DNA from 2 places in the Pseudomonas tolaasii NCPPB 2192 genome. Region 1 is predicted to be linked to the other one. Evidence: predicted binding sites of a transcription regulator. Region 1 holds the regulator's gene; the other holds the start of a gene.

Region 1 (15,393 bases):
GTTGGTGAGCCTGGCTGAAGTGTTGCTGCCTTTGGGCCTGGCGCTTGCCGCCGGCGCGATGCTGTTGGTGGTCACCCACGAGGTGATTCCCGAATCGCGCCGCAATGGCCACGAAAAACTTGCCAGCCTGGGGCTGTGCATCGGGTTCTGTTTAATGATGGTGATGGATACTGCGTTGGGGTGAAGCCATTGCGGCTTCACCTGCCCTCAAGAGTGAGTTCATTCACCCTCATCAAAGAAATTATTGATCAGCGCCACCAGTGCGGCCATGGCTTCATCTTCCTGCTCGCCTTCCGTCTTCAAGTGAATCTTGGTGCCTTTACCCGCGGCCAGCATCATCATGGCCATGATGCTTTTGCCATCGACCATGGATTCCGGGGTGCGCCCGGCGCGTATCTGGCAAGGGAACTGGCCGGCAACGCCGACGAACTTGGCGGAAGCTCGGGCGTGCAGGCCCAGCTTGTTGATGATTTCAATTTCCAGAGCGGGCATCGCGGGGGTGTTCCTTTCAGCTAAAGGTCGCGGTGGCGGACCTGGACGTTCTTGAGGGTTTGTTGCAGCACCTGGCCCAGGCGTTCAGTCAGGTAAACGGAACGGTGATGGCCCCCGGTGCAGCCAATGGCAATGGTGACATAAGCCCGATTGCTCGCGGCGAAACGCGGCAGCCATTTAAGCAAATAACTGGAGATGTCCTGAAACATTTCCTCTACATCCGGCTGTGCCGCCAGGTAATCGGCCACCGGCTGGTCCAGCCCGGACTGTTCACGCAGCTCCGGTTTCCAGTACGGATTCGGCAGGCAACGCACGTCGAACACCAGGTCCGCATCCACCGGCATGCCACGCTTGAAGCCAAATGACTCCACGAGAAATGCCGTGCCGGGTTCCGGCTGGTTCAGCAGGCGCAGCTTGATGGCGTCGCGCAGCTGATACAGGTTCAGCCCCGTGGTGTTGATCTTCAGATCGGCCAGGTCAATGATCGGGCCGAGCAATGTAGTTTCATCCTCGATCGCCTCGGCGAGGGAGCGATGCGGGCTGCTGAGGGGGTGGCGGCGACGGGTTTCGGAAAAGCGCTTTAGCAGCGTTTCTTCATCGGCGTCCAGGTACAGCACGTCGCAATGGATATGCTTGGCACGCACTTCTGCGAGCAATTCGGGAAAACGCGAGAGGTGGCTGGGCAGGTTGCGGGCGTCAATCGAAACGGCGACCAGCGGTTGCGCCAGTTCGGTATGGATCAGTGCCCGTTCCGCCAGTTCCGGCAGCAGGCCGGCGGGCAGGTTGTCGATGCAGTAGAAACCACTGTCCTCAAGCACGTTGAGGGCGGTGCTTTTACCCGAGCCGGAACGGCCGCTGACGATGATCAAACGCATGATTACTGCCCGTTTTGTTCATCCAGGACTACCTGATAGAGCGCCTCGTTGCTTTTGGCGCTGCGCAGTTTGTCGCGTACTTCCTTGCGGTCGAGCATGCTGGCGATCTGCCGAAGCAGTTCCAGGTGTGCATCGGTGGCAGCTTGCGGGACCAGCAGAACAAAGAGCAGGTCGACCGGAGCACCGTCGATGGCGTCAAAATCGATAGGAGCGTCCAGGTGGAGCAGGGCGCTCACCGGGGATTCACAGCCTTGCAGGCGGCAGTGAGGAATGGCTATGCCGTTGCCAAAACCGGTAGAACCGAGTTTTTCACGGGCAATAAGCGCTTCGTACACAGCTTGCGTGTCCAGTTCGGGCACTTCACGGCCGATCAGGTTGGCAATTTGTTCGAGGGCGCGCTTTTTACTGCCGCCCGGCACGTTCACAAGGGAACGGCCGGGGGTCAGGATGGTTTCAAGTCGGATCATGGGGGGAGAGTTAACGACCTGTACCTTGCATCAGGTGCAGATTCTTTTCCTTATGCTTTATGAGTTGGCGGTCCAGCTTGTCGTAGAGCGAGTCAATCGCAGCGTACATGTCTTCATGCTCCGCATTGGCGACGAGCTTCGCATTCGGTACGTGCAGGGTGGCCTCGATTTTCTGCTTGAGCTTGTCGACCTCCATGATGACCTGCACGTTGGTGATCTTGTCAAAATGCCCCGCAAGCTTGTTCAGCTTGCTCTCGGTGTATTCACGCAGGGGCTTGGTTACTTCCAGTTGGTGTCCACTGATGTTGACTTGCATACAGCTTCTCCTTCGTTGCCAGTGCATAAAGCGGTGGGCAGAAATACCCACCACTGGAACGCTATGGCCCGCCCGTCACATCAAACGCTTGCGCTCGCTGGAAGGCGCGATCCCGAGGGACTCGCGGTACTTGGCGACGGTTCGACGGGCGACCTGAATGCCTTGTGCCTCCAGTAAACCAGCGATCTTACTGTCACTCAATGGCTTTTTCTGATTTTCCGCGGCAACCAGTTTTTTGATGATCGCGCGGATCGCCGTGGACGAGCATTCGCCGCCTTCGGAGGTGCTGACATGGCTGGAGAAAAAGTATTTCAACTCATAAATACCCCGTGGGGTATGCATGAATTTCTGGGTGGTGACCCGGGAAATCGTCGATTCGTGCATGCCAACGGCTTCGGCAATATCGTGCAAAACCAGCGGTTTCATCGCTTCGTCGCCATATTCCAGGAAGCCGCGCTGGTGCTCGACAATTTGGGTGGCGACTTTCATCAGGGTTTCGTTGCGGCTTTGCAGGCTCTTGATGAACCAGCGCGCTTCCTGCAACTGGTTGCGCATGAAGGTGTTGTCGGCGCTGGTGTCGGCACGGCGTACAAAACCTGCGTATTGCGGGTTGACGCGCAGGCGCGGCACCGACTCCTGATTCAGCTCCACGAGCCAGCGCTCGTTGTCCTTGCGGACGATCACGTCAGGAACGACGTATTCCGCCTCGCTGGATTCGATCTGCGAGCCCGGGCGCGGGTTGAGGCTCTGCACCAGCTCGATCACCTGGCGCAGGTCGTCTTCCTTGAGCTTCATGCGGCGCATCAACTGGCTGTAGTCGCGGCTGCCCAGCAGGTCGATGTAGTCGGTGACCAGGCGCTGGGCTTCGGCGAGCCAAGGGGTTTTGGCGGGCAACTGGCGCAATTGCAGCAACAGGCATTCGCTGAGGGTGCGGGCGCCTATGCCGGCAGGCTCGAATTGCTGGATGCGGTGCAGAACAGCTTCGATTTCGTCCAGCTCAATGTCCAGTTCCGGGTCGAACGCCTCAAGAATTTCTTCGAGCGTCTCGTCCAGGTAACCCTGATTGTTGATGCAGTCGATCAAGGTGACGGCAATCAGGCGGTCGGTGTCGGACATCGGCGCCAGGTTCAATTGCCACAGCAAATGACTCTGCAGGCTCTCGCCGGCGGACGTGCGGGTGGTGAAATCCCACTCATCGTCATCATTGCTTGGCAGGCTGCTGGCGCTGGTCTGGTAAACGTCTTCCCAGGCAGTATCGACCGGAAGCTCGTTGGGAATGCGTTCGTTCCATTCACCTTCCTCGAGGTTATCCACCGTTGGGGCGGTTTCCTGGTAGGAGGGTTCTTGCACGTCGGAGTTGGGTTTTTGCTCGATGTTATCGGCCAGCGGGTCTGCATTGTCGAAGTCGTCGCCTTCTTCCTGGCGTTCGAGCATCGGATTGGACTCCAGGGCCTCCTGGATTTCCTGTTGCAGGTCCAGGGTCGACAATTGGAGCAGGCGGATGGCCTGTTGCAGCTGCGGTGTCATCGTCAGCTGCTGGCCCATTCTCAGGACTAGCGATGGTTTCATGGCAGGGGCTTAACACCTTATTCGCCGGCGCAATGCGCCATCCACGACAGGGCGCGTGAGCGCCAAACATAAGCAAATTATATGCCTGATATCGGGGGCTTTGCCTAGAGCGCGGTAACAATAAAAAAGTAGAGGTTTTTATTGACTCGCGCGCGCTTTGGCGGCCTGCCGTGACACCGTGCTGCTTACAGGCGGAACTCGTGGCCCAGGTACACTTCCTTGACCAGTTCATTGGCCAGGATGGTGGCTGAGTCGCCTTCGGCGATCAGTTGACCGTCGTTGACGATATAGGCGGTTTCACAGATATCCAGGGTCTCGCGGACGTTGTGGTCCGTGATCAGCACGCCGATGCCCTTGGCCTTGAGGTGGTGGATGATCTGCTTGATATCGCCCACCGAGATCGGGTCGACGCCGGCAAAGGGTTCATCCAGCAGGATGAACTTGGGCGCGGTGGCCAGTGCACGGGCGATTTCCACACGGCGGCGCTCACCCCCCGACAAGCTCATGCCGAGGTTGTCGCGGATGTGGTTGATGTGGAATTCCTGCAGCAGGCTTTCCAGCTCCTTGCGACGGCCGTCACGGTCGAGTTCCTTGCGGGTTTCAAGGATCGCCATGATGTTGTCGGACACCGACAGTTTGCGGAAGATCGACGCTTCCTGTGGGAGATAGCCGATACCGGCGCGGGCGCGGCCGTGCATGGGTTGGTGGCTGACGTCCAGGTCGTCGATCAGGACGCGGCCCTGATCGGCCTGAACCAGCCCGACGATCATGTAGAAGCACGTGGTCTTGCCGGCGCCGTTAGGGCCGAGCAGGCCGACGATCTGGCCGCTGTCGATCGACAGGCTGACGTCGCGCACGACCTGACGGCTTTTATAGGCCTTGGCCAGATGCTGGGCTTTCAGGGTTGCCATTAATTCGTCTTCTTCGCTGCGGGTTTAGGCGCAGGCTGGGCGGCGCCATCTTTCTGCTTCGGCTGGATAACCATGTCGATGCGCGGCTTCGGCGTTCCGATTTTCGAGCCGTTGGCACGGCCGGCCTGTGCGATCTGTTTCACGGTGTCATAGGTGATCTTTTCACCGTCAGTGGTGTTGCCGTCACTGCTGACAACCCTGGCCTGGTCGATCAGGATGATGCGGTTTTGCTGGGCGTGGTACTGGATGGTCTTGCCATAGCCCTTCATTGGAGCCGGGTCGGCAGCCGCTTGCTTCTGTTCGAAGTACGCCAGGTTGCCTACCGACGTTACCACGTCAATGTCGCCGCCCGGGGTGCGCGTGAGGGTCACTGTGTTGCCGGTGATCTTCATCGAACCCTGGGTAATGATCACGCCGCCTGTGTAGGTGGCCACACCTTGCTTGTCATCCAGCTGAGCGTCGTCAGCCTGAATGTGAATCGGCTGCTGGCTATCGTTCGGCAGAGCCCAGGCGCTCACGCTTCCCAGTGCTGCGCCCAGACCGAGCAAAATAGGGAGAGTTTTAACGAGCCTCATACTGTCCTCTTACGTTCGATAGCAGGTGTATCCTGCTTTCTTTCAAATACGCTTTCATTCCCTTGCCAGTCGATACACCGCCAGCGCCGTCGATTCTAACGTCTTGCTCGGTCTGCGCATATTGCTGTTGTGGGAAAACGGTCATGCGACTGCTGGTAATAATGGTGTCGCGGTTCTTTTCATCGGTGCGCGCAACGCGAACCGAATCAATCAGTTCCACCTGGGTACCGTCCGGGTTGACCTCGCCACGCTCGCTGGTGACGTGCCACGGGAATTCGGTGCCGCGGTACAGGTTCATGTCCGGCTTGGTCAGCAGGGTGACCTCGGAAGCCTTCACGTGATCGACCCTGTCGGCCGTCATTTCGTACTGCACCTTGCCATCAGGCAGGAATTGCACGCTATAGGCATTGGTTGCGTAATAGTCGATAACGCCTTCGTCAACCTGCACAACAGGCTTGTCGAGGAAGCGCTCCGGGCTGATATTCCAGTAGCCCACCGCCAGAAACAGCGCGGCGATCACTGCGAATAACAGAAAGTTGCGAATCTTTTTGCTCAGCATAAAACGCTCTATAGGTAGGCGGCGTGGGCCGCTTCAAGACTGCCCTGGGCACGCAGGATCAATTCGCAGAACTCGCGGGCAGCGCCTTCGCCGCCACGTGCCGTCGTGATGCCATGTGCGTGTTCGCGAACAAACGCCGCAGCGTTTGCCACGGCCATGCCCAGGCCGACCCGGCGGATCACCGGCAGGTCAGGCAGGTCATCACCCAGATAGGCGACCTGTTCATAGCTTAGGTTGAGTTGGCCAAGAAGCTCGTCCAGAACCACGAGTTTATCCTCGCGGCCCTGATACAGGTGAGGAATCCCCAGGTTTTGTGCGCGGCGCTCCACAACCGGCGTCTTTCGACCGCTGATAATCGCGGTTTGCACACCCGCCGCCATCAACATTTTGATGCCTTGGCCGTCGAGGGTGTTGAACGTCTTGAATTCGCTGCCATCTTCGAGGAAGTACAGGCGGCCATCCGTCAGCACGCCGTCCACGTCGAAAATCGCCAGCTTGATGTTTTTGCCGCGTTGCAGCAGGTCGGCTGTCATTTACATCACTCCCGCACGCAGCAAGTCGTGCATGTTCAGGGCGCCAATCGGGCGATCATCGCGGTCAACCACGACCAGCGCGAGAATTTTATGGTCTTCCATGATCTTCAACGCCTCGGCCGCCAGCATGTCGGGGCGGGCGGTCTTGCCGTGGGGCGTCATGACTTCATCGATCTTTGCGGTCTGGATGTCGAGGTTGCGGTCCAGGGCGCGGCGCAAGTCGCCGTCGGTGAACACGCCGGCGAGGCGGCCGTCGGTTTCCAGGATGGCCGTCATGCCCAGGCGCTTGAGGCTCATTTCCATCAACGCCTCCTTGAGCAGGGCGCCGCGTTGCACGCTGGGCAACTCCTCACCGGTGTGCATCACATTTTCCACCTTGAGCAGCAGGCGACGGCCCAGGGCCCCGCCCGGGTGCGAGAAGGCAAAATCTTCCGCGGTAAAGCCGCGGGCGTCCAGCAGCGCCACCGCCAGGGCATCGCCCATGACCAGGGCGGCGGTGGTCGAGGAGGTCGGCGCCAGGTTCAGCGGGCAGGCCTCGTGGGCTACGTGGACATTGAGGTTCACTTCGGCAGCCTTGGCCAGCGTGGACTCCGGGTTGCCGGTGATGCTGATCATCTGGATGCCCAGGCGCTTGATCAGCGGCAGCAACGTCACGATTTCGTTGGTGGTGCCGGAGTTGGACAGGGCCAGGATGATGTCATCCTTGGTGATCATGCCCATGTCGCCGTGGCTGGCTTCGGCCGGGTGTACGAAAAACGCGGTGGTTCCGGTGCTGGCCAGGGTTGCGGCGATCTTGTTGCCGACGTGGCCGGATTTGCCCATGCCGACCACGACAACGCGGCCCTTGCTGGCCAGAATCATCTCGCAGGCGCGTACGAAATCCGCGTCGATATGGGCCAGCAAGCCTTCTACGGCTTCTAGCTCCAGGCGGATAGTGCGTTGTGCGGATTGAATAAGGTCGCTGGATTGGCTCATGTCTGAAATCGTATAGCCTGACGAAAAGTCGGCGATTATAGCGGTAATGATCAATTCCCTCACGCTAGTTCGTCAGGGTTTGTTCGAGAAGCGTGTGAGATTCATCTCACGCAATGCTTTTTCCCTGTCCCGAATCTGAACAAGCGCAGTTCCGGCCTTGGGGGCTCTGTACCAGCAGTGATATAGTTCGCCGCCAGTTCGGTCCGCCCAACCCATGTGCTAACTATTGCGCATCCGTTGCAAACGAAAGTCGCAAACATGGTGTCTGAGTGAAAGGCTGCATCCCAAGGAGATTAGATGAGTGCCGATAACGCCTACGCGGTCGAGCTGAAGGGTCTTACCTTCAAGCGCGGGTCGCGCAGCATCTTCAATAACGTCGATATTCGCATTCCCCGCGGTAAAGTCACGGGCATCATGGGGCCTTCCGGTTGCGGCAAGACCACGTTGTTGCGCCTGATGGGCATGCAATTGCGGCCCAGCGCCGGCGAAGTGTGGGTCAACGGCCAGAACCTGCCGACACTGTCGCGCAGCGACCTGTTCGATGCGCGCAAGCACATGGGCGTACTGTTCCAGAGCGGCGCGCTGTTTACCGACCTCGACGTTTTCGAAAACGTGGCTTTTCCGCTGCGGGTGCATACCCAGCTGTCCGATGAAATGATTCGTGACATTGTTCTGCTGAAACTGCAGGCCGTAGGCCTTCGTGGTGCCACTGAACTGATGCCCGACGAGTTGTCCGGCGGCATGAAGCGCCGTGTCGCCCTGGCGCGGGCCATTGCGCTGGATCCACAAATTCTGATGTACGACGAGCCTTTCGTAGGCCAGGACCCGATCGCCATGGGCGTGCTGGTGCGCCTGATCCGTCTGCTCAACGATGCGCTGGGCATCACCAGCATCGTGGTTTCCCACGATTTGGCCGAAACCGCGAGCATTGCCGACTACCTTTATGTCGTCGGCGATGGCCAGGTACTGGGCCAGGGCACGCCTGAAGAATTGATGAACGCCGACAACCCGCGCATCCGCCAATTCATGACCGGCGACCCTGATGGTCCGGTGCCTTTTCACTTTCCGGCAGCGGATTACCGCTCAGATCTTCTGGGGAAGCGCTGATGCGCAAGAAATCTTTACTTGAGCGCGTGCGCCTTTTCGGTCGCTCCGGCATCGACATGGTCGAAGTGCTCGGGCGTTCGACGATCTTTCTGTTTCATGCCTTGCTCGGCCGTGGTGGCATCGGTGGCGGTTTTGGCCTGCTGATCAAGCAGCTGCATTCCGTGGGCGTAATGTCCCTGGTCATCATTGTGGTGTCCGGTATTTTCATCGGCATGGTGCTGGCGTTGCAGGGCTTCAATATTCTTTCCAGCTACGGTTCCGAACAGGCGGTGGGCCAGATGGTTGCCCTGACGCTGCTGCGTGAGCTCGGGCCGGTGGTCACCGCGTTACTGTTCGCCGGCCGCGCTGGCTCTGCGCTGACTGCCGAGATCGGCAACATGAAGTCCACCGAGCAACTGTCGAGCCTGGAAATGATCGGCGTCGACCCGCTCAAATACATTGTTGCCCCGCGCCTGTGGGCCGGCTTCATTTCCCTGCCGCTGCTGGCGATGATCTTCAGCGTGGTGGGCATTTGGGGCGGTTCGTGGGTTGCGGTTGACTGGCTGGGCGTCTACGACGGCTCTTACTGGGGCAACATGCAAAACAGCGTGACCTTCAGTGGCGACGTGCTCAACGGCATCATTAAAAGCATCGTTTTCGCCTTTGTAGTGACCTGGATCGCCGTATTCCAAGGCTACGACTGTGAGCCCACTTCAGAAGGGATCAGTCGCGCCACCACCAAGACCGTTGTGTACGCCTCGCTGGCGGTACTGGGCCTTGACTTCATTTTGACCGCCTTGATGTTTGGAGATTTCTGATGCAAAACCGCACTGTGGAAATCGGTGTCGGCCTTTTCTTGCTGGCTGGCATCCTGGCTTTACTGTTGCTGGCCCTGCGAGTCAGCGGCCTTTCGGCCAGCCCTACGGCCGACACTTATAAACTTTACGCGTACTTCGACAATATCGCCGGTTTGACTGTCAGAGCTAAAGTGACCATGGCCGGTGTGACGATCGGCAAGGTCACGGCAATCGATCTGGATCGCGACAGCTTCACCGGGCGAGTGACCATGCAAGTCGACAAGAAGGTAGATAACCTGCCGACTGACTCCACTGCATCTATCCTCACTGCGGGTCTGCTGGGCGAGAAATACATCGGTGTTAGCGTGGGTGGGGAAACAGCCCTGCTCAAGGATGGTTCGACCATCCACGACACACAGTCGTCGCTGGTGCTGGAAGACCTGATCGGTAAATTCCTGCTCAATACGGTCAATAAAGACGCCAAATGAGGAATCTGTTCATGATCTCTACCTTGCGACGCGGCCTGCTGGTTCTGCTCGCAGCGCTGCCGCTGATGGCCAACGCGGCGGGTTCTGCGCACGATCTGGTGCAAGACACCACCAGCAAGATGCTGGCTGACCTGACAGCCAACAAGGAACAGTACAAGCAGGACCCGACCAAGTTTTACGATGCGCTGAACACCATCGTCGGCCCGGTGGTCGACGCTGAAGGCATTTCCCGCAGCATCATGACGGTCAAATATTCTCGCAAGGCCACCCCTGCACAGATGCAGACCTTCCAGGAAAACTTCAAGAAGGGCCTGTTCCAGTTCTACGGCAACGCTCTGCTTGAGTACAACAACCAGGGCATCACCGTCGCGCCTGCGGGCGATGAGTCGGGTGACCGTACCAGCGTCAGCATGACCGTCAAAGGCAATAACGGCGCGGTTTACCCTGTGCAGTACACGCTGGAAAAGGTCAATGGAGACTGGAAACTGCGCAACGTGATCATCAACGGCATCAACATCGGCAAACTGTTCCGTGATCAGTTCGCCGACGCCATGCAGCGCAATGGCAATGATCTGGACAAGACCATCAACGGCTGGGCCGGTGAAGTGGCCAAGGCCAAGGAAAATTCCGATAAAGAAGCCGGGAAGTCTGCGCAATGACCGAATCGGCTGTGCGTCTTGGCGACGCCGGTGAGTTGTTCCTCAGCGGTGTGCTCGATTACCGCTCCGGGCCTGACCTGCGCAAACAGGGCCAGGCGCTGATCAACGCCAGCAACGCTCCGGCGCTGGTGCTCGATTGCTCGGCGGTCACCAAGTCCAGCAGTGTCGGCCTTTCGTTGCTGCTGTGCTTCATGCGCGACGCTCAAGCAATCAAAAAACCGGTGAGCATTCGCGCGCTGCCTGAGGATATGCGTGAAATCGCTGAGGTTTCCGGCCTGACTGAGCTTCTGGCGCATCCTTAATACACATTATTAAAGAAGCCCCCCGTCAGAGTCCTGCTATGCGGGGTTCGCAGGCGCGGGGCTTTTTTGTATGATGTGCGACCCGTGCGCACTGGGCGCCGATAGAGGTTGAGCATGCAGGCCCTAGAAGTTAAGAGCTTCCTTGAAGGAAAGCTGCCGGAAACGATCGTTGAAGTTGAAGGCGAAGGCTGCAATTTCCAGCTGAACGTGATTAGCGATGAACTGGCGGCATTGAGCCCGGTCAAGCGTCAGCAGCAGATCTATGCCCATTTGAACCCGTGGATCACCGATGGCAGCATCCACGCGGTCACTATGAAATTTTTCAGCCGCGCGGCCTGGGCCGAGCGCACCTGAGCCCCCAAGGCGTCGAGATTCTTATGGATAAATTGATTATTACCGGCGGTGCCCGCCTTGATGGCGAGATCCGCATTTCCGGTGCGAAAAACTCTGCGCTGCCGATTCTGGCAGCGACCCTGCTGTGCGACGGCCCGGTGACTGTGGCCAACCTGCCGCACCTGCACGACATCACCACCATGATCGAGCTGTTCGGCCGCATGGGCATCGAGCCTGTGATCGACGAGAAGCTGGCGGTCGAAATCGACCCGCGCACTATCAAGACTCTGGTTGCCCCGTACGAACTGGTGAAAACCATGCGTGCGTCGATCCTGGTGCTGGGCCCGATGGTTGCCCGTTTCGGCGAAGCCGAAGTGGCCCTGCCTGGCGGTTGCGCCATCGGCTCGCGTCCGGTTGACCTGCACATCCGTGGCCTTGAAGCCATGGGCGCTGTCATCGACGTCGAAGGCGGTTATATCAAGGCCAAGGCGCCGGAAGGCGGCCTGCGCGGTGCGAATTTCTTCTTCGACACCGTCAGCGTGACCGGTACCGAAAACATCATGATGGCCGCTGCCCTGGCCAAAGGCCGCAGTGTCCTGCAAAACGCCGCGCGCGAGCCTGAAGTGGTCGACCTGGCCAACTTCCTGAACGCCATGGGCGCCAAGGTTTCCGGCGCCGGCACCGACACCATCACCATCGATGGTGTAGAGCGTCTGCACACCGCCACCTACAAGGTCATGCCAGACCGTATCGAGACCGGCACCTACCTGGTGGCCGCCGCCGTGACCGGTGGCCGCGTCAAGGTCAAGGACACCGATCCGACCATCCTGGAAGCGGTCCTGGAAAAACTGCGCGAAGCCGGTGCCGAAATCACCACCGGTGAAGACTGGATCGAGCTGAACATGCACGGCAAGCGCCCTAAAGCCGTCAATGTGCGTACCGCTCCATACCCGGCATTCCCGACCGACATGCAGGCGCAGTTCATCTCCCTGAATGCGATTGCCGAAGGCACGGGGGCCGTGATCGAAACCATCTTCGAAAACCGCTTCATGCACGTGTACGAGCTGCACCGCATGGGCGCCAAGATCCAGGTTGAAGGCAACACCGCCATTGTGACCGGCACCGACAAGCTCAAGGGCGCGCCAGTGATGGCCACCGACCTGCGTGCTTCGGCCAGCCTGGTCATCTCGGCACTGATCGCCGAAGGCGACACGCTGATCGATCGCATCTACCACATAGACCGTGGCTACGAGTGCATCGAAGAGAAACTGCAGATGCTCGGCGCGAAAATTCGCCGCGTGCCGGGCTAGTCCCGGCGTTACCTGTGGCGAGGGAGCAAGCTCCCTCGCCACAGTTGCTGTTAGCTGATTTGTTTCAAATCGGGGCTGTAATGGCCTCGATCTGTGTCTGGCGCCGTTTGCGACCGGACAGCAATAGCCTGATGAAGGACTGACGTTTCCCATGTTGACCATCGCACTGTCCAAGGGCCGCATCCTTGACGACACTTTGCCGCTTCTGGCTGAAGCGGGCATCGTGCCGACCGAGAATCCGGACAAGAGCCGCAAGCTGATCATCCCCACGACCCAGGACGACGTTCGCCTGCTGATCGTGCGGGCTACCGACGTGCCGACCTACGTTGAGCATGGCGCGGCTGACCTGGGTGTCGCCGGTAAAGACGTGCTGATGGAATACGGTGGCCAGGGCCTGTACGAGCCTTTGGACCTGCGCATCGCCCTATGCAAGCTGATGACCGCCGGCCGTGTCGGTGATGTCGAGCCCAAGGGCCGCCTGCGCGTGGCCACCAAGTTCGTCAACGTTGCCAAGCGTTACTACGCCGAGCAAGGGCGCCAGGTCGACATCATCAAGCTCTACGGTTCGATGGAGCTGGCGCCGCTGATCGGCCTGGCCGACAAGATCATCGATGTGGTCGACACCGGCAACACCCTGCGTGCCAACGGCCTTGAGCCACAGGATTTCATCGCCGACATCAGCTCCCGCCTGATCGTCAACAAGGCATCGATGAAGATGCAGCACGCTCGTATCCAGGCGTTGATCGACACCCTGCGCAAGGCAGTGGAGTCGCGACACCGCGGTTGACTTACCCGCGTAGCTGAACGGCTGCGCCCGTCTATCCGCCTCATAGCCAGAATTCTCAGGTGCCCAAGCGGAAACGACTGCTAGTTTAGGGCGCCTGAGTTTTTGCCAATTCTATTGAGGCCCTCGCTATGACCACGTCCACTGCAATTGCCCGACTCAACGCTGCCGACCCGGATTTCGCCCATCATCTGGATCATCTGCTGAGCTGGGAAAGCGTGTCCGACGATTCGGTCAACGGGCGAGTGCTCGACATTATCAAGGCCGTGCGCGAGCGCGGTGATGCGGCGTTGGTGGACTTCACCCGCCAATTCGACGGCCTGGACGTCAAGTCCATGGCTGACTTGATTCTGCCCCGCGAGCGCCTGGAGCTGGCCCTGACACGCATTACTGCGCCTCAGCGCGAAGCCCTGGAAATCGCGGCGGCGCGCGTGCGCAGCTACCACGAAAAACAGAAACAGGACTCCTGGAGCTACACCGAGGCCGACGGCACCGTGCTGGGCCAGAAGGTCACGCCGCTGGACCGCGCTGGCCTGTACGTGCCAGGCGGTAAAGCGTCCTACCCGTCGTCGGTATTGATGAACGCGATTCCGGCCAAGGTGGCCGGCGTGACCGAAGTGGTCATGGTGGTGCCAACCCCGCGCGGTGAAATCAACGAACTGGTGTTGGCGGCAGCGTGCATCGCCGGCGTCGACCGCGTGTTCACCATCGGCGGCGCCCAGGCCGTTGCAGCCCTGGCTTACGGCACCGAAAGCGTGCCGAAGGTCGACAAGGTGGTCGGCCCCGGCAACATCTATGTCGCCACCGCCAAGCGCCACGTGTTCGGCCAGGTCGGTATCGATATGATCGCCGGTCCTTCGGAAATCCTGGTGGTGTGCGACGGCCAGACCGACCCGGACTGGATCGCCATGGACCTGTTTTCCCAGGCCGAGCACGATGAAGACGCCCAGGCGATTCTGGTCAGCCCGGATGCCGACTTCCTCGACAAGGTCGCCGCCAGCATCGATAAGTTGCTGCCCACCATGGACCGCGCCGAGATCATCGAAAAATCGATCAATGGCCGCGGCGCGCTGATTCTGGTGCGTGACATGGAGCAAGCCATTGAAGTGGCCAACCGCATCGCGCCGGAGCATCTGGAGCTGTCCGTGGCCGACCCGCAGGCCTGGCTGCCGTCGATTCGCCACGCCGGTGCGATCTTCATGGGGCGCCACACCAGTGAAGCACTGGGCGATTACTGCGCGGGCCCGAATCACGTGCTGCCGACTTCCGGCACCGCGCGTTTCTCGTCGCCGCTGGGGGTGTATGACTTCCAGAAGCGTTCGTCGATCATCTTCTGCTCGCCACAAGGCGCCTCCGAACTGGGTAAAACCGCGTCGGTACTGGCCCGTGGTGAATCCCTGAGTGCCCACGCCCGCAGCGCTGAATACCGCATCCTTGAAGAAGGGAAATAAGACATGAGCAAATTCTGGAGCCCTTTCGTCAAGGACCTCGTGCCTTACGTACCGGGTGAACAACCGAAGCTGACCAAACTGGTCAAGCTCAACACCAACGAAAACCCCTACGGCCCGTCGCCAAAGGCACTGGCCGCGATGCAGGCCGAGTTGAACGACAACCTGCGCCTGTACCCGGACCCCAACAGCGACCTGCTCAAGCAGGCCGTGGCCAACTATTACGGCGTGGATGCCGGCAAAGTGTTCCTCGGCAACGGCTCGGATGAAGTGTTGGCGCACATCTTCCACGGTTTGTTTCAGCACGATTTGCCGCTGCTGTTCCCGGACATCAGCTACAGCTTCTACCCGGTTTACTGCGGCCTGTATGGCATTCAGTCGGACCCGGTGCCGCTGGACGAGCAGTTCCAGATCCGCGTTGCGGATTACGCCAAACCCAACGGCGGGATTATCTTCCCCAACCCGAACGCGCCGACGGGCTGTGTGCTGGCGCTGGACGCGGTGGAGCAGATCCTCAAAGCCAGCCCGGACTCGGTGGTGGTGGTCGATGAGGCCTATATCGATTTCGGTGGCGAAACCGCTATCAGCCTGGTGGATCGATACCCGAACCTGCTGGTGACCCAAACCCTGTCCAAATCGCGCTCACTGGCCGGTTTGCGTGTGGGCCTGGCCGTGGGCCACCCGGACCTGATCGAAGCGCTGGAGCGGGTCAAGAACAGCTTCAACTCCTATCCGCTGGATCGCCTGGCAATTGTCGGCGCAGCGGCGGCGTTCGAGGACCGTGAATACTTCGAGAAGACCTGCCGGCTGGTGATCGACAGCCGCAACACGCTGGTCGCTCAGCTTGAGGGCAAAGGCTTTGACGTGTTGCCGTCGGCCGCCAACTTCATCTTCGCCCGCCACCCACGGCACGA
Region 2 (15,393 bases), 1.3 Mb from region 1:
CAAACCTGGCGATCACCGCCAAGGAACTGGAAACCCTGGCGGCCGGCTTGCGCCAGGAAGTGGACCGCTTCCGCTAGGGCTGTGGCGAGGGAGCTTGCTCCCTCGCCACAACAAGCCCGCTCGCCACAGCAGTTCGTTTGCCTCAAAAAGTTAGCTGACCGCCGCAGGCCGATATTGCAGGGCCTCGGCCAAATGATGCCGGGCAATGTTCTCCACCTGTTCAAGGTCAGCCAGGGTGCGCGCGACCTTGAGCAGCCTGTGAGCCGCGCGCAGCGATAACGTCAGCCGCTCGCAGGCGCTCTCCAGCCAGTTTTCATCGGCCTTGGCCAGTTGGCAGTGCGCGCGCAAGCCCGGCAGGTCGAGGAAGGCATTGGCACAACCCTGGCGTTTTTGTTGGCGTTCGCGGGCTTCGGCGACTTGTGCTGAAGCCTTTGCCGTCGTGTCGCCAGGCTGTTGGCTGGGGTTGAGCGCAGTAGTTTCCCGGGCGACGGTCAGGTGCAGGTCGATCCGGTCCAGCAACGGCCCCGAGAGCTTGTTGCGGTAACGCTGGATTTGCTCCGGCGTGCAACGGCAGCGCCCGCTGGGTTCGCCCATGTAGCCGCAGGGGCAGGGGTTCATTGCCGCGACGAGCTGGAAGCGGGCGGGGAAGCTCACGCGGTCGCGGGCGCGGGAAATTACGATATGGCCTGACTCCAGGGGTTCGCGCAGTACTTCCAGCACCTTGCGATCAAATTCCGGCAGTTCATCCAGAAACAATACGCCGTGATGGGCCAGCGTGATTTCACCCGGTTGCGGCTTTGATCCACCGCCCACCAGCGCGGGGCCGGAGGCCGAATGGTGTGGCTGGCGAAAGGGGCGATGTGGCCAGTGGCTCAACGGCGCCAGGCTGACCACGGACTGAATCGCGGCCACTTCCAGGGCTTCCTGCTCACTCAAAGGTGGCAGCAAGCCGGGAAGGCGGCTGGCGAGCAGTGTTTTGCCGGTGCCCGGCGGCCCGCTGAACAACAGGTTATGCGCGCCTGCTGCGGCAATGAGCAACGCGCGTTTGGCTGCCAGCTGGCCCTGCACCTCGCTCAAATCCGGATAAGGCTTGTTCAAATACAGCAGGCCATCTGACCTGTAAGGCTCAATCGGCACCTGCCCATTGAGGTGCGCCACCACTTGCAGCAGGTGATCCACGGCAATCACCTTCAACCCCGACGCCAGGCACGCTTCCTCGGCATTTGCCCGCGGCACTATCACGGTGCGCCCGGCCTTGCGCGCCGCCAACGCGGCCGGCAGCACGCCTTTCACGGCCCGCACCTCGCCGGACAGCGCCAATTCCCCGAGGCATTCCACGTCATCGAGCATCAACGACGGCACCTGCACACTGGCCGCCAGGATTCCCAGGGCAATCGCCAAATCAAAGCGCCCGCCGTCCTTGGGCAGGTCGGCGGGCGCGAGATTGAGGGTGATGCGCCGGGCCGGATATTGCAGCGCGCAGTTGAGGATGGCGCTGCGCACGCGGTCCTTGCTTTCCTTCACGGCGGTTTCCGGCAGGCCAACCAGCGTCAGGGATGGCAGGCCGTTGGCCATGTGCACTTCGACGGTGACGGCGGGAGCTTCAACGCCAATTTGGGCGCGACTGTGGACAATGGCGAGGGACATGCTCGTTCCTTGAAAGGGAGGCCGCTTCCTGCGGGTTTTTCAAGGGTAGACGAGGTGGGGAAGGGGGCTGCGGGGGACGTTTTACAGAACGTATCCAAAGCAGCCCGTAGAGCTTTATGTGGGAGCTGGCTTGCCTGCGATGGCGGTGGGCCAGACATCACCGGGCTTACTGACAAACCGCTATCGCAGGCAAGCCAGGTCCCACATTGACCGCGGTTATTCCGCAGAGGGCGGCGTCAATCGCGCTTCCAGTTCCGCCACTTTGGCCTCCAGGCTCTCCAGCCGCGCGCGGGTACGGGCGATCACCACCATCTGGCTGTCAAACTCTTCCCGGCTGACCAGGTCGAGCTTGCTGAAGCCGCTTTGCAGCAGGGCCTTGAACTGGCTTTCGATTTCGTTGCGGGGCAGCGAGGTGTCGCCGCTGAATAGGCGAGAGGCGTGGCCGCTCAGGGCGTCGAGGAGGTCTTTGGGCGCGAGCATGGGAAATATTCCGGAAAACTGTTGGCCGGCAGTGTATCACGCAGCGTCTATAGTCTTTTTTCGCAGCTCAGTGCGCACGCTTTTCGCGCAGCGGGCCGGGCGGTCGCGCACCGTTTGAGTGCGCAATGGCGCCGCCAAAAAGCCCCGCAGGTGGGCACAAGCGGGCAAAGGATTGATTTCAGTGATTTTTACGGAGCTGGCAAGGTTTCTGCTTAGACGATCATGACCCATGCACTGATGCAGTCGCTGTGACGAATGCAGTGCGCCGACGGATCAGGGGTACAGGTTTCGTCACCAGTGGTTCGCTGGCGTCGCGACGGTAAATGCCGAGGCGACGACGCGTTACAAAGCCAGGCACTGCGCTTAGACTTGAGACGGGTTTGTTTTCCTGGGGCAAGTCCACCAATTCGGGAGAGAGTTTTCATGAAGCTAGTCACTGCCATCATCAAGCCGTTCAAGTTGGACGATGTACGCGAGTCGTTGTCCGAGATCGGCGTGCAGGGCATTACCGTTACTGAGGTCAAAGGCTTCGGTCGGCAGAAGGGTCACACCGAGCTGTATCGCGGCGCGGAATACGTGGTCGATTTCCTGCCAAAGGTGAAGATTGATGTCGCCATTGACGACAAGGATCTTGACCGGGTTATCGAGGCGATAACCAAGGCGGCCAACACCGGCAAGATCGGTGACGGCAAGATCTTCGTGGTCAATCTGGAACAGGCTATTCGCATCCGTACCGGCGAAACCGATACCGACGCAATCTAAGCCGCCAAACCCCCAACGCCCCAGGAGAAAACAATATGACTCTGCGTAAATTCGCAGGGCTAGGAGCCCTGTTGTCCCTCGTAATGCCGGCCCTGGCATTGGCGGCGGATCCAGCCCCTGCTCCAGTCCTCAATTCCGGCGACACGGCGTGGATGCTCACATCCACCGCGCTGGTGCTGTTCATGACCATTCCGGGCCTGGCGCTGTTCTACGGCGGCATGGTTCGCTCCAAAAACATTCTTTCCGTGATGATGCAGTGCTTCGCCATCACCGGCCTGATCACCATCCTGTGGTTCGTTTACGGCTACAGCATGGCGTTCGACACCACCGGTATGGAAGCAGGCGTCGTCAACCTCAACTCGTTCGTCGGCGGCCTGTCGAAACTGTTCCTGTCGGGCGTGACCCCGGCGAGCATCACCGGCCCTGCGGCGCTGTTCCCTGAGGCGGTGTTCGTCACCTTCCAGATGACGTTTGCCATCATTACGCCTGCGCTGATCGTCGGTGCTTTCGCCGAGCGTATGAAGTTCTCCGCGATGCTGATTTTCATGGGCGTCTGGTTCACCCTGGTTTACGCGCCGATTGCCCACATGGTGTGGGGCGGTCCGGGCTCGTTGCTGGGCGACTGGGGCGTGCTGGACTTCGCAGGCGGCACCGTGGTGCACATCAACGCCGGTGTGGCCGGCCTGGTGGCGTGCCTGGTTTTGGGCAAGCGCAAGGGCTTCCCGACCACTCCGATGGCACCGCACAACCTGGGTTACACCCTGATCGGCGCAGCCATGCTGTGGATCGGCTGGTTCGGCTTCAACGCCGGCTCCGCGGCAGCGGCCAACGGCACTGCCGGCATGGCGATGCTGGTGACCCAGATCGCTACCGCTGCTGCGGCGCTGGGCTGGATGTTCGCCGAGTGGGTCACCCACGGTAAGCCAAGTGCGCTGGGCATCGCCTCGGGTGTGGTGGCGGGCCTTGTGGCAATCACCCCGGCTGCCGGCACCGTGGGCCCGATGGGCGCTCTGGTGATTGGTTTGGCAGCGGGCGTGGTGTGCTTCTTCTGCGCCACCACCCTGAAACGCAAGCTGGGCTACGACGACTCCCTGGACGCCTTCGGCGTACACGGTATCGGCGGTATCCTCGGCGCGATCCTGACCGGCGTGTTCGCTGCACCTTCCCTGGGCGGCTTCAACGCGGCCACCACTGACATCGCGGCGCAAGTCTGGATCCAGTGCAAAGGCGTCGGCTTCACCGTGATCTACACGGCCATCGTGACGTTCATCATCCTCAAGGTGCTGGATGCGGTGATGGGCCTGCGGGTCACCGACGAAGAAGAGGCGGTCGGCCTCGACCTGGCACAACACAACGAGCGCGGCTACAACTTGTAAGTACGCGTAAAAAAGATGCCCGGCTTGCCGGGCATTTTTTTGTCTGGGGTTTGTCAGTCATAGGGCGTTGTACCGCTTTTTGCGTCAAGTTTGTGATGGGGCGCACAGGGCACTTTTCAGCGTGTGAAAGTCTTACAGGTATGTAGGCGTATTCGACACTTTGTTTTTTCCCAGAGCGCGCTAGAATGCGCGCCGATGGGCGGAGAACTGTATGTGGCAACAGACCCTGATTACCCTGCGGGCCAAGCCCCGGGGCTTTCATCTGGTGACGGACGAGTTGCTCGCCGGCCTGCCTGAATTGAAGGCGTGTCGCGTGGGCTTGTTGCATCTGTGGCTGCAGCACACCTCGGCGTCGTTGACGGTCAACGAGAACGCCGACCCGGCGGTTCGCCGTGATTTCGAGCGTTTTTTTAAACTTGCTGGTGCCGCAAGGCCAGGCAGGGTTTGAACACAACGACGAAGGTCCGGATGATCTGCCGGCGCACTTCAAGGCCAGTCTCCTGGGCTGCCAGCTGAGTTTGCCGGTCAAGGCCGGCCGCTTGGCGATGGGGACCTGGCAAGGTGTTTATCTGGGCGAGCACCGTGATCATGGCGGTGCTCGTAAAGTCCTCGCCACGTTGCATGGTGATGAGGCATAAGCCACTGGAAACCCGGTGGATGTTGATTTTTTTCCAGCGACCTCGACAGAGGGTGAAGCTGGGCTATAACTAATCTGCTTTTCGCAAGTCATGAGGTAGAACATGAGCGACGATGATCTGGAAAACGACGAACTCGAAGTAGGTGACGACGACGAGACTGAAGAAGGTCTTGAGGCGGCGGCTGAAGACGTTGCTGACGACGACGGTGGCGATGATGCACCGGTCCCGGCGGCCAAAGGCAAAGCCAAGGCTGCGGTGTCGGTAGACGAACTGCCGAGCGTCGAAGCAAAGAACAAAGAGCGCGATGCGCTGGCCCGTGCGATGGAAGAGTTCCTCGCTAAAGGCGGCAAAGTGCAGGAAGTCGAGGCTAACGTGGTGGCAGATCCACCGAAGAAGCCGGATAACAAGTACGGCAGCCGACCTATCTGAGGTCAGCCACCGCTTGCAGGAAAAAGCCCGCCGTCGCTGCGGGCTTTTTCATGGCTGGAAGAAAGCAATACCCTGTGGGAGCTGGCTTGCCTGCTCCCACAGGGTTTAGTGTTGATTCCAGCTGCGCAGCAACGGCGGCAATTCGTCCAGGCTTCGAATCTCCGCATCCGGCTTCTTGTCCGCCTCCCAGGCCTTGCCCGTCGGGTTGAACCACACCGCCCGCAACCCCGCCTGCTGAGCGCCGGCAATGTCATCACCCGGATGATCACCAATATGCACGGCCTGACCGGCATCCACACCGCCCCGCTGCAACGCTTCCTGAAACAGTCGCGCATCCGGTTTGGCGATGCCGATATCTTCGGCGCGCAACGCAAAGTGAAAGTAGTCGGCTAGGCCCACGCGCTGCACGTCAGCGTTGCCGTTGGTGATCACGCCCAGCAGGAAATGCTGGCGCAAGGCTTGAAGCATGGGCTCGGCCTCCGGAAACGGTGTGAGCTGGTGGCGCGCGTGAATGAACGCCTCGTAGCACACATCCGCCATTTCCGTGGCCTGCGGCTGTGGATAACCGGCCTCTTCGAAAGCGTGCATCAGCACGCGGTGGCGCAGAATGCTGATGCGGTATTTCAGCTCCGGGTGGCGCTCCAGCACGGTTTGGCGAAGCTTGGCGAAATGCTCCAGTGGCAAGTCACCCACGTTGGCGGCGTTCACCGCCAGCCATTCACGCATCGACGCTTCGGCGTTGATGATGACGGGTACGTTGTCCCAGAGTGTGTCGTCCAGGTCGAAGGTGATCAGCTTGATACTCATGAGTCGCCGCCCTTGATGCGTTTGGCCCGTGGATGGGCGCTGTCGTACACCGTTGCCAGGTGTTGGAAATCCAGATGGGTGTAGATCTGCGTGGTCTTGATGTCGGAGTGGCCGAGCAGCTCTTGCACCGCGCGCAGGTCCTGGGAAGATTCGAGCATATGGCTGGCAAACGAGTGACGCAGCATGTGCGGGTGCAGGTTCTGCCCCAACTCGCGTTCACCGGCGGCCTTGACCCGCAGTTGAATGGCCCGAGGCCCCAGGCGCCGGCCTTGCTGGCTGACAAACACCGCGTCGTCTGCCGGGTTGGCCAGTTGTCGCAACGGCAGCCACAGATGCAGGGCTTCTCGCGCCTTGCGGCCCACCGGCAGCACACGCGTCTTGCTGCCTTTGCCGAGCACTTGCACCAGGCCGTCCGCGAGGTCGAGCTGGTCGAGGTTCAGGCCGGTCAGTTCCGACAGGCGCAGGCCCGAGGAATAAAACAGTTCAAGAATGGCCTGGTCACGGTGGGCCAGAAAGTCGTCTTCGACCGCACCGTCCAGCAGTTGCAGGGCGCGGTCGGTGTCCAGGGTCTTGGGCAGGCGCCGTTCGCCCTTGGGCGGTGACAGGCCATTGGCCGGGTCGTGGTCGCACAGGCCTTCACGATTGAGGTAGTGATACAGCCCGCGGACTGCCGACAACAGGCGCGACAGGCTGCGCGACGACTGGCCTGCCTGGTGCAGGCGTGCGATCAGGCTGCGCAGGCTCTGGATATCCAGGGCCTTCCAACTGCTGATGTGCTGTTTTTCGCAATACGCCAGGACCTTGTTCAGGTCCCGTCGATACGCTTCCAGCGTATGGGGCGACACCTGGCGCTCGTTGCGCAGGTGAGCGCAATAAGCGTCCAGTTGCCGTTCCATGGCTAGCGCACCGCGCGCAGGGCGGTGGTGAAACGTGGCAAAACGCGGCCCAACACTTCGGCGATGTAGGTCAAAAACAGCGTGCCCACCGAGCTTTTATAGTGCTGTGGATCGCGGCTGGCGATGGCCAGCACGCCGTGCAAGCCTTGATGGCTGAGGGCGACGACGGCGGTGGAGCCGATCTGTTTGCGCTGCTCGGCGCCAAACAGGAAGTCCAGCTCGTGCTCGCGCAAGGTGCCGCTGATGGTCTTGCCTTCAGACAGCAGCCCGCCAATTGCGGTTTGCGCTTCGCCGCCACTGACCCATCGACCCACCGGCATCGGGTTGTCGCTGAACAGGATCAGGCTGACAAACGGCACCTGGAAGTCCTGGCGCAGGCTGTCTTCGACGGCGATCACTGTTTCTTCCAGGCTGGTGGCGTCCATCAGTGTCAGAATCAGGCGGCGGGTCTTGTCGAAAAGTCGGTCGTTGTCGCGAGCAACGTCCATCAAGTGCGAGAGCTTGTGGCGCATCTCGATATTGCGCTCGCGCAGGATCTTCATCTGCCGCTCCACCAGCGACACGGTGTCGCCGCGCTGGTGAGGAATGCGCAGGGCCGGCAGCAGTTCTTCGTGTTCGACGAAGAAGTCCGGATTAGCCTCAAGGTACGCCGCGACTGCAGCGGCCTCCAGGCTGTCGCTCGGGGTTGCGTGTGCGGGTACTTGAGGCTTATCGGTCATTGGCTTGGCTCACTCATAGACGGACCTGTCCTTCGTATACACGCGAGGCCGGCCCGGTCATCAACACCGGGTGGCCAGGGCCTGCCCATTCGATGGACAAGCGTCCACCAGGCAGGTCGATCAGCAGGGGCGAATCCATCCACCCCTGGCTGATCGCGGCCACGGCAGCGGCGCATGCGCCGGTACCGCAGGCCTGGGTTTCGCCGGCGCCGCGTTCCCATACGCGCAGTTGCGCGCGGGAACGGTCGATCACCTGCAGGAAGCCCACATTGACCCGTGCCGGAAAGCGCGGGTGGTGTTCGATCTTCGGCCCCAGTTCATGCACGGGGGCGTTGTTGATGTCATTGACCCGCAGCACCGCATGGGGGTTGCCCATGGAGACCGCTGCCAGGTCGACGATCTGGCCGTCGACGTCGACCGCGTAGCTGGACGCCTGCTCGGTGGCCTGGAACGGGATGTCCGCCGGCACCAGGCGTGGCGCGCCCATGTTGACGCTGATCTGGCCGTCGCTGCGGATATCCAGCTCGATCACACCGCTCTTGGTCTCGACGCGGATCTGCCGCTTGGCGGTCAGGCGCTTGTCCAGCACAAAGCGGGCGAAACAGCGGGCACCGTTGCCGCACTGCTCCACTTCGGAGCCGTCGGAGTTGAAGATCCGGTAGCGGAAATCCACCTCCGGGTTGCTCGGCGCCTCGACGATCAGCAATTGGTCGAAACCAATGCCGGTATGGCGGTCGCCCCACTGTTTGGCGTGTTTGGGCTGAATGTGCGCGTGCTGACTGACCAGGTCCAGGACCATGAAATCATTCCCCAGCCCGTGCATTTTGGTAAAACGCAGCAGCATGGCTTACTCCGGCAGCAGGCTTTCGCCAGCATACAACTCGGCTACCGTCTCGCGGCGACGCACTTCAAATGCTTGATCACCGTCCACCAGCACCTCGGCGGTACGGCCGCGGGTGTTGTAGTTGGAACTCATGACAAACCCATAGGCACCGGCCGAATGCACGGCCAGCAGGTCACCTTCTTCCAGGGCCAGCTGACGATCCTTGGCCAGGAAGTCGCCGGTTTCGCAGATCGGGCCGACGATGTCATAGGCGCGTGCTTCGCTTGCGCGAGGCGTCACGGCGGTGACATTCATCCAGGCCTGGTACAGCGCCGGGCGGATCAGGTCGTTCATCGCCGCGTCGACGATGGCGAAATCCTTGTGCTCGGTGTGCTTGAGGTACTCGACCTGGGTCAGCAGCACGCCGGCGTTGGCGACGATGTAACGGCCCGGCTCGAACATCAGGGTCAGGTCGCGGCCTTCGATGCGCTCGCGCACCGCATGAATGTAGTCGGCAATCAGCGGCGGCTCTTCGTCGCGATAACGCACGCCCACGCCGCCACCGAGGTCGATGTGGTGCAGGTAGATGCCGCATTCGCCAAGACGGTCGATCAACGCCAGCAGGCGGTCGAGGGCGTCCAGGAAGGGCGGCAGCGTCGTCAGTTGCGAGCCGATGTGGCAGTCCACACCCAGCACTTCCAGGTTTGGCAACTGGGCGGCGCGGATGTACACGTCCTCGGCGTCGGCGATGGCGATGCCGAACTTGTTCTCTTTGAGACCGGTGGAGATGTAAGGGTGGGTACCGGCGTCGACGTCCGGGTTGACGCGCAGGGAGATCGGCGCGCGAACGCCCATCTCGGCGGCCACGACCTGCAGGCGCTCCAGCTCGTCGGTGGATTCGATGTTGAAGCAATGCACGCCAACTTCCAGGGCGCGGCGCATGTCTTCGCGGGTCTTGCCGACGCCGGAGAACACGATCTTGTCAGCCTTGCCGCCAGCGGCCAGTACACGTTCCAGCTCGCCACGGGAGACGATGTCAAAACCGGCGCCCAGACGCGCCAGGACATTCAGTACACCCAGGTTGGAGTTGGCCTTGACCGCGTAGCACACCAGGTGCGGGACGCCGTCGAGTGCGTCGGTGAACGAACGGTATTGAGCTTCGATATGCGCACGGGAGTACACATAGGTCGGGGTGCCAAAGCGCTCGGCAATCGCGGACAACGCCACGCCTTCCGCGAACAGCTCGCCGTCCCGGTAGTTAAAAGCGTCCATGGAGTTCCCTTATTCGTAGGTATCGTGCTTATGCGCTTTGGATGGCTTTTGCGACGATTGCGCCTGTTCATTCGGGTCTTTGCTGTCATCGGGCAGGTACAGCGGGCCTTTTTGACCACAGGCACTAACGAGGCAAGCGACCGCGACGAGCGCAGCAAGGGAAGAGATCAGGCGCTTCATGGCGAAATCCTTGAATATGCATTAATTGCGCCCGAGTATACCGACCACCTGCCAGCTTGCCTATGCGCTGGAATACCCGTCCGGCGGGGGTTTGCCGAGATAGTTGGGAAGCGGGCTACGCTGGTTGTGGAATTTTCATGCAGCTCGCGCGGATGAAATCGGTATCCTTTGCAATCGGCGGAGCGCGTCCGTATCGTGCGGCGCTTGAGCAAAACCAGACACTTTTGAGGTTGCCACAATGAGTTTGACCGAAGCCCGTTTTCACGACCTGGTGGATGCGACCCAGCAGGCGCTGGAAGATATTTTCGACGACAGCGGCCTGGACGTGGACCTGGAAAACTCGGCCGGCGTGCTGACCATCAAGTTCGACAATGGCACCCAACTGATTTTCAGTCGTCAGGAACCGTTGCGTCAGCTGTGGCTGGCGGCACGTTCCGGTGGCATTCACTTCGATTTCGACGAAGAAAGCGGCAAATGGCAATGCGACAAGAGCGAAGAACTGTTGGGTGAAATCCTCGCGCGCCTCGTCAAGGAACAGGCCGGCGCCGAGCTGGACTTCGACGAGATCTGACCGTGACCCAGCCTGCGCCCGTACGCCCGCCCAAGCCGCTGTTCAGCAATGTCAGCCCGGCGGTGCCGTCACCTTGTATCAGTTTGTGTCGCCTCGATGAGCAAAAAGTCTGCCTCGGTTGCTTCCGCCATGTGGAAGACATCCGTGAATGGCGCTCCGCCGACGATGCCCGCCGCCGCGTGATCTGCGCCGAGGCCGAGCAGCGCAGGGCGCACGCCTGAGGTCGTCTTGTTTATTTGTGACGCTGTGGTAGTGTCCGGTTACGCCTCAATGCATCGAGGCCCGTGAGAACCCCGCCTTTTTCTGGCGGGGTTTTGCTTTTTTGTGCAGAAAAAAGGAGTCTGCCTGAATCATGAGCACCGCACCTTCCATCATCCTCACCCGGCTTGACGTGCAGCGTCTGGAGCAATTGATCGACCGTTTGGGCGACGAGTCGCCAGGCGTCGAAGCATTGCAGGCCGAACTCGACCGCGCCGAAGACGTGGTCGGCCACGATGAAGTGCCTGCGGGTGTCGTGACCATGAATTCCAGCGTGCATTGTCGTGAACAAGGCAGCGGCAAGGACTACCACCTGACCCTGGTCTATCCGAAAGACGCGAATGCCGACGAAGGCAAGATTTCGATTCTGGCGCCGGTGGGCAGCGCCTTGCTCGGCCTGCAAGTGGGCCAGCACATCGACTGGCCGGCCCCCGGCGGCAAGACCCTCAAGCTGGAGTTACTCAATGTCGAAGGCCAGCCCAAAGACGGCGGTGCCTTCCCGCTTTAAATCTGGCTCAGCGCTTCGTTGAGCGACAGCTCCAGCTCGGCCTTGTAGCGCAGGTACAGGTTGCTCGGGCTTTGCACGTCACCGAGCAGGCCGGACAGGTCCAGGTCGGTGATGTAGCAGCGGTAACGTTCGGTTTCCCGGCGTTGCCCGACGATCTCCCGGGCGACCACGGCAAACAGTTGGTCGCCAAACTCCAGTTCGGAAAACTCCCTTTGATTGCAGTACAGGGTAATGCCCACCTGACCCGGCGCGGCTTTGCCGATGATCGCTTGCACGTCGTAAAACGCCTTGTTGGCCGGGTTTTGCGGCGCGGGCCGTGGTTCGATACCCCGCGCGCGCAAACTGCCCGACGGCAACAGTTGGTAATACAAGATATGCACTTCGCCCAACGGCTGCTGTGAATCCAGCGGCGATAACGCTTCGCGGCGATAAAGGATTGATTGCAGGAAGCGCTGCAGCGGCGCGAGCAGGCTTTGCTCGTCATGAAACGGCAGGCGTTGCTGCCAGAGCGCGTTGAACTCATCCAGCACGTACAGCTCGGCAAAGCCTTCGTTGACCCGGTAGAACACCTGCACACAATCGGCCAAACCCATGGGCAGCAAGAGTGCCAGGTCGTGGTCTTCCAGCGCCATCGCGTCCAGGTGCAGCGGGCTGTAGGCCGCCAGTTCTTCGCTGAGGTAGGCGATCAGCGCATCCTGAGTCGGCAGCGACACGTGGTGCGCCTGGCCCGGCATCAATTCCATCACATGGTAGTGCTGCTGAACCTGAAGCAAGTAGCGGTGATTACCCTGGCCGAGCAGCAGGTTTTGCGCGGTGTCGAAAACCTCCTCCACGCGCTGTGCAATGAACTGCGCACGGTTGTGACAGAAACAGCGCACCCGCAGGCGCGGCAGATGGTCTGGTGGCAGCTGGTTGAGGTAATCGCGCAGGCAGTCGAGCAATGCGTGGGGGCCGTCGTAGCGGCTGACCGTCACCTCGTTCCAGCTGTTGAGCGTAACTTGATCCAGAGTGAGCACCAGGTTGTCGCGCACCCCGGCGTAACTCAGGGAGTCGGTGCGCTCGGTGGTCATCAGGATATTCAGGTCGCGGTGATGCTTGAGCGGGTCGACGCCGACGTTGATCAACAGCAGTACATCTTCCGGTACCGCCGAGCGCAGCAGGCGGTCTTCATCAACACTGGCCAGCGGCAGGCTGATGGTCTGTTGCAGGCTGCCCAGCAGGTTGAACAGCTCGAATTCGGTCATGTCGCTGACACCGGGGTGCAGCGCCAGGCGCGTGCTGCTGTCGATCACGCCGTTGCGGTGGCACCAGGTGAGCATTTCCACAAGATCGCGGCTGCGTTTGATCGGCGCAAAGTGCTCCCATTCCAGCGCCGTGAGGTTGCCGTTGTACAAGCCCCAATGGTGCTGGCCCGGCTCCTTGCGGTTGGGTGATTGCACAAGAGTCAGGGTGTCTTCGGCCAAATCAGGGGCAATGCCGGGGTTGATGAATTCGACCTTGCCGGCCTTGCGTTCAAAGGCGGCATACAGGCGGCGGCCCAACACATTCAGGTCGCGCTTGTTGATCAGGCTGGCGGTCTGCTCGGTGCGGGCGAACTGGGTCAGGAACCGGTAGCTGTAGTTCAGCTCATTGACCAACGCGCGGCGCTCGGAGGCGACCTGGCGTACTTTCCATTGGCTGCGACTGTCCAGCAAGGCCAGTTGGCGCGGGTCCCAGCCCCATTCGTGGGCCAGGCGTTCCAGCAACATTCGCTGCCAACTGGTGGTGCGCTGGCCGGCGCTGAGCTTGCGGTTGACCTTCAGGTACAGGCTGCGGCGCACCAGTTCCAGGCGTTCAGGCTCGTTGCGCGCCTTGAGGTATTCCTCGATACGGCGATAGACCACGATGTACGGGTCCAGCTCATCCAGGTCCATCTGGTTGGCAAACACTGCGCGCTTGAAGCGCAGGCTCAGGCAATGCACGTTCGGGTGTTCGCTGGCGTAGACCTCGGTCAGCAACAGCTTGAGCACGGACTTGTAAGGCGATTCGATGCCCTTGAACAGCTGCCACAGCCCGGCGCCAATGAATTCGCCTGGGGGAATATGCGCCAGGTGGCCGAGGTCGAGGGTTTCGTCGGCGCGGATGAAACGCTTGGAAATCAACGCATGGGTGAATTCGGCGTAGCGGGATTCTTCGTACACCGGCACCAGCCACCAGATCGGTGTGCGCCCGGCCAGCCAGATGGCCGTGCGATAGAACTCGTCCAGCAGCAGGTAATGCTGGGTGGTGCCGCAGTCGTCGGAGCTGAGCTGTGTGTCGCGCTCGCCCAATACAAACCGCGTGGGTTCGATCAGGAAGAAATGCGCTTCGGCGCCCATGGTCAGCGCCCAGGCTTCAAGCGACTGGCATTTCTTGCGCAGTTCGGCCAGTTCGGTGTCGTTCAAGTCCGACGCGTGACACACCCACACGTCCATGTCGCTTTGGTCCGCCTGGGCCAACGTGCCGAGGCTGCCCATCAGGAACAAACCGTGAATCGGCCGGGGCGGGTTGCCATGGCGCGGTTTGTAGGAGAACGAGCGGGTTAGGCGCTGGGCTTCGGTCAGGGCCTGGGCATCGGGCTCGAAGTTCGACAGCCCCGCGGGCGTGCTGCCCGACACGTAGCCCGGCAGCAGCGGGTGGTTAACGTGGAAAAACAGCGGCAGCAGCGTCAAGACGCTTTGCTGGCGCGGCGTGAGCCCCTCGACGGCACGGGCCATGCGGGCCTCATTGAGGGCCATGAATCGCGCGCGCAATTGGGCGAGCACCTTGCGGTCGATGCCTTCGTCCAGGTCGGGGCGGATTTCATGGGTGCGGGTCATGTCGAACTCGGTGGCTCGCAGGGCCCGACGTGGGCGGCCGTGTAGGAGTTTACAGACAGAAGCGTAGGAGGTTTAGAGGGAAATGGTTTTTGACGTCAGAATTTTGTGTGCGCCACAGCAACGCCCTCGGAATCCGCAGGCAGCGGATTCCATGGGCGGTATCAGGTGTTACGCAGCTTCTTTGGTGGTGGCAGTGGTCAAGATGGTCAGCAGGGTTTGGGCCTGCTCTGCAGCGTCACGACCAAGGCTGGTCAGATAGCCTCCGTCCGGCTGGTCGATAAGTCCTTTCGCGTGGAGGCGTTTGGCGGCGGCGATGGCAGTCGGGGCGGCGGTCTGGTGGACTTTCAGACCTTCTTTGGTGCTGTCCAATGGGAAGAGTACAAGGATTTCCAGTTCGGCAACCAACTCAGGGGTATACGACATAAGGACTCCAGACTTTCTAAGAATTTATTAGAGGCTAGCAGGGCATAAGGTGAACGCACTTTGCCGAACTGTCCAGCCGGTTGTGGGCGGCTTGCCTGTGATGTTGGCGACTCGGTTTGACGGTTGCACAGCGGTGATGCCATCGCAGGCAAGCCAGCTCCCACAGTGTCATTGATTCTCTGGTGGCAATTCGGGCAGTGCCCGCAGCGCGGTTTCGTACCATTGGGTATCGAATGGGCGGTCTTCTTCGAGCATCTTGTCGATTTCGACGGCCAATACATGGGCCATCAGGTTCAGGATGTCTTCGCGCTCGTAGCCCACCAGGGTCAGCTTGTTGAACGTGGCTTTGGCGGCCGGCGGGTTGTCGCTTTCGATCTGGTTTTCTATAGCCTGGGTCAGCGTGCTTTCGGTGAATTCTTCTTCGTCGTTGTCGATATCGGTTGGTTCGCTCATGGCAGGCTCCTCAAGGAAAGGCCGCCAGTCTACGCCCATTCAGGCGGGTGATGCTGCTGGTCAGGCGGCACCCCGGCATCTATAACTCTTGCAGCCAACCCCACACCCGGCCTGGAGGCATTCGCAATGCTCAAGCTCTACGGATTTTCGGTCAGCAACTACTACAACATGGTCAAACTGGCACTGCTGGAGAAAGGCTTGCCGTTTGAAGAGGTGCCGTTTTATGCGGGCCAGACGCCCGAAGCGTTGGCTGTGAGCCCGCGGGGCAAAGTGCCGGTGCTGGGCGTCAAACAGGGTTTCATCAATGAAACCAG

Evidence for each region. Region 1 encodes sigma-54, which starts transcription at its own class of promoters, with help from an activator protein. Its sites were predicted from a motif close to ANTGGCATNNANNTTGCTNT; they were not measured.
Region 2: glnK (P-II family nitrogen regulator) is a predicted target of sigma-54. The motif match lies at 2,323-2,342, and genes of this name have one in related genera.

What each region holds. Positions count from the first base shown of each region.
Region 1 is NZ_PHHD01000001.1:2,534,635-2,550,027, forward strand. Features, by position in the region: gene ATI14_RS11710 (ZIP family metal transporter) at 1-184, shown strand, start outside; gene ATI14_RS11715 (HPr family phosphocarrier protein) at 220-492, opposite strand; gene rapZ (RNase adapter RapZ) at 513-1,367, opposite strand; gene ptsN (PTS IIA-like nitrogen regulatory protein PtsN) at 1,370-1,834, opposite strand; gene hpf (ribosome hibernation-promoting factor, HPF/YfiA family) at 1,845-2,150, opposite strand; gene ATI14_RS11735 (RNA polymerase factor sigma-54) at 2,226-3,719, opposite strand; gene lptB (LPS export ABC transporter ATP-binding protein) at 3,905-4,630, opposite strand; gene lptA (lipopolysaccharide transport periplasmic protein LptA) at 4,630-5,205, opposite strand; gene lptC (LPS export ABC transporter periplasmic protein LptC) at 5,192-5,764, opposite strand; gene ATI14_RS11755 (KdsC family phosphatase) at 5,773-6,297, opposite strand; gene ATI14_RS11760 (KpsF/GutQ family sugar-phosphate isomerase) at 6,298-7,272, opposite strand; gene ATI14_RS11765 (ATP-binding cassette domain-containing protein) at 7,570-8,379, shown strand; gene mlaE (lipid asymmetry maintenance ABC transporter permease subunit MlaE) at 8,379-9,176, shown strand; gene mlaD (outer membrane lipid asymmetry maintenance protein MlaD) at 9,176-9,643, shown strand; gene ATI14_RS11780 (MlaC/ttg2D family ABC transporter substrate-binding protein) at 9,655-10,302, shown strand; gene ATI14_RS11785 (STAS domain-containing protein) at 10,299-10,604, shown strand; gene ATI14_RS11790 (BolA family protein) at 10,719-10,958, shown strand; gene murA (UDP-N-acetylglucosamine 1-carboxyvinyltransferase) at 10,982-12,247, shown strand; gene hisG (ATP phosphoribosyltransferase) at 12,399-13,034, shown strand; gene hisD (histidinol dehydrogenase) at 13,163-14,482, shown strand; gene hisC (histidinol-phosphate transaminase) at 14,486-15,393, shown strand, end outside.
Region 2 is NZ_PHHD01000001.1:1,228,448-1,243,840, reverse strand. Features, by position in the region: gene ATI14_RS05870 (methyl-accepting chemotaxis protein) at 1-77, shown strand, start outside; gene ATI14_RS05865 (YifB family Mg chelatase-like AAA ATPase) at 151-1,647, opposite strand; gene ATI14_RS05860 (accessory factor UbiK family protein) at 1,864-2,127, opposite strand; gene glnK (P-II family nitrogen regulator) at 2,551-2,889, shown strand; gene ATI14_RS05850 (ammonium transporter) at 2,925-4,265, shown strand; partial or broken gene ATI14_RS05845 (secondary thiamine-phosphate synthase enzyme YjbQ) at 4,477-4,903, shown strand; gene sutA (transcriptional regulator SutA) at 5,006-5,332, shown strand; gene ATI14_RS05835 (HAD family hydrolase) at 5,438-6,139, opposite strand; gene xerC (tyrosine recombinase XerC) at 6,136-7,035, opposite strand; gene ATI14_RS05825 (DUF484 family protein) at 7,038-7,754, opposite strand; gene dapF (diaminopimelate epimerase) at 7,768-8,598, opposite strand; gene lysA (diaminopimelate decarboxylase) at 8,602-9,849, opposite strand; gene lptM (LPS translocon maturation chaperone LptM) at 9,859-10,029, opposite strand; gene cyaY (iron donor protein CyaY) at 10,268-10,600, shown strand; gene ATI14_RS05800 (DUF1289 domain-containing protein) at 10,603-10,821, shown strand; gene rnk (nucleoside diphosphate kinase regulator) at 10,953-11,366, shown strand; gene ATI14_RS05790 (class I adenylate cyclase) at 11,363-14,203, opposite strand; gene ATI14_RS05785 (TIGR02647 family protein) at 14,372-14,626, opposite strand; gene ATI14_RS05780 (hypothetical protein) at 14,795-15,079, opposite strand; gene ATI14_RS05775 (glutathione S-transferase family protein) at 15,206-15,393, shown strand, end outside.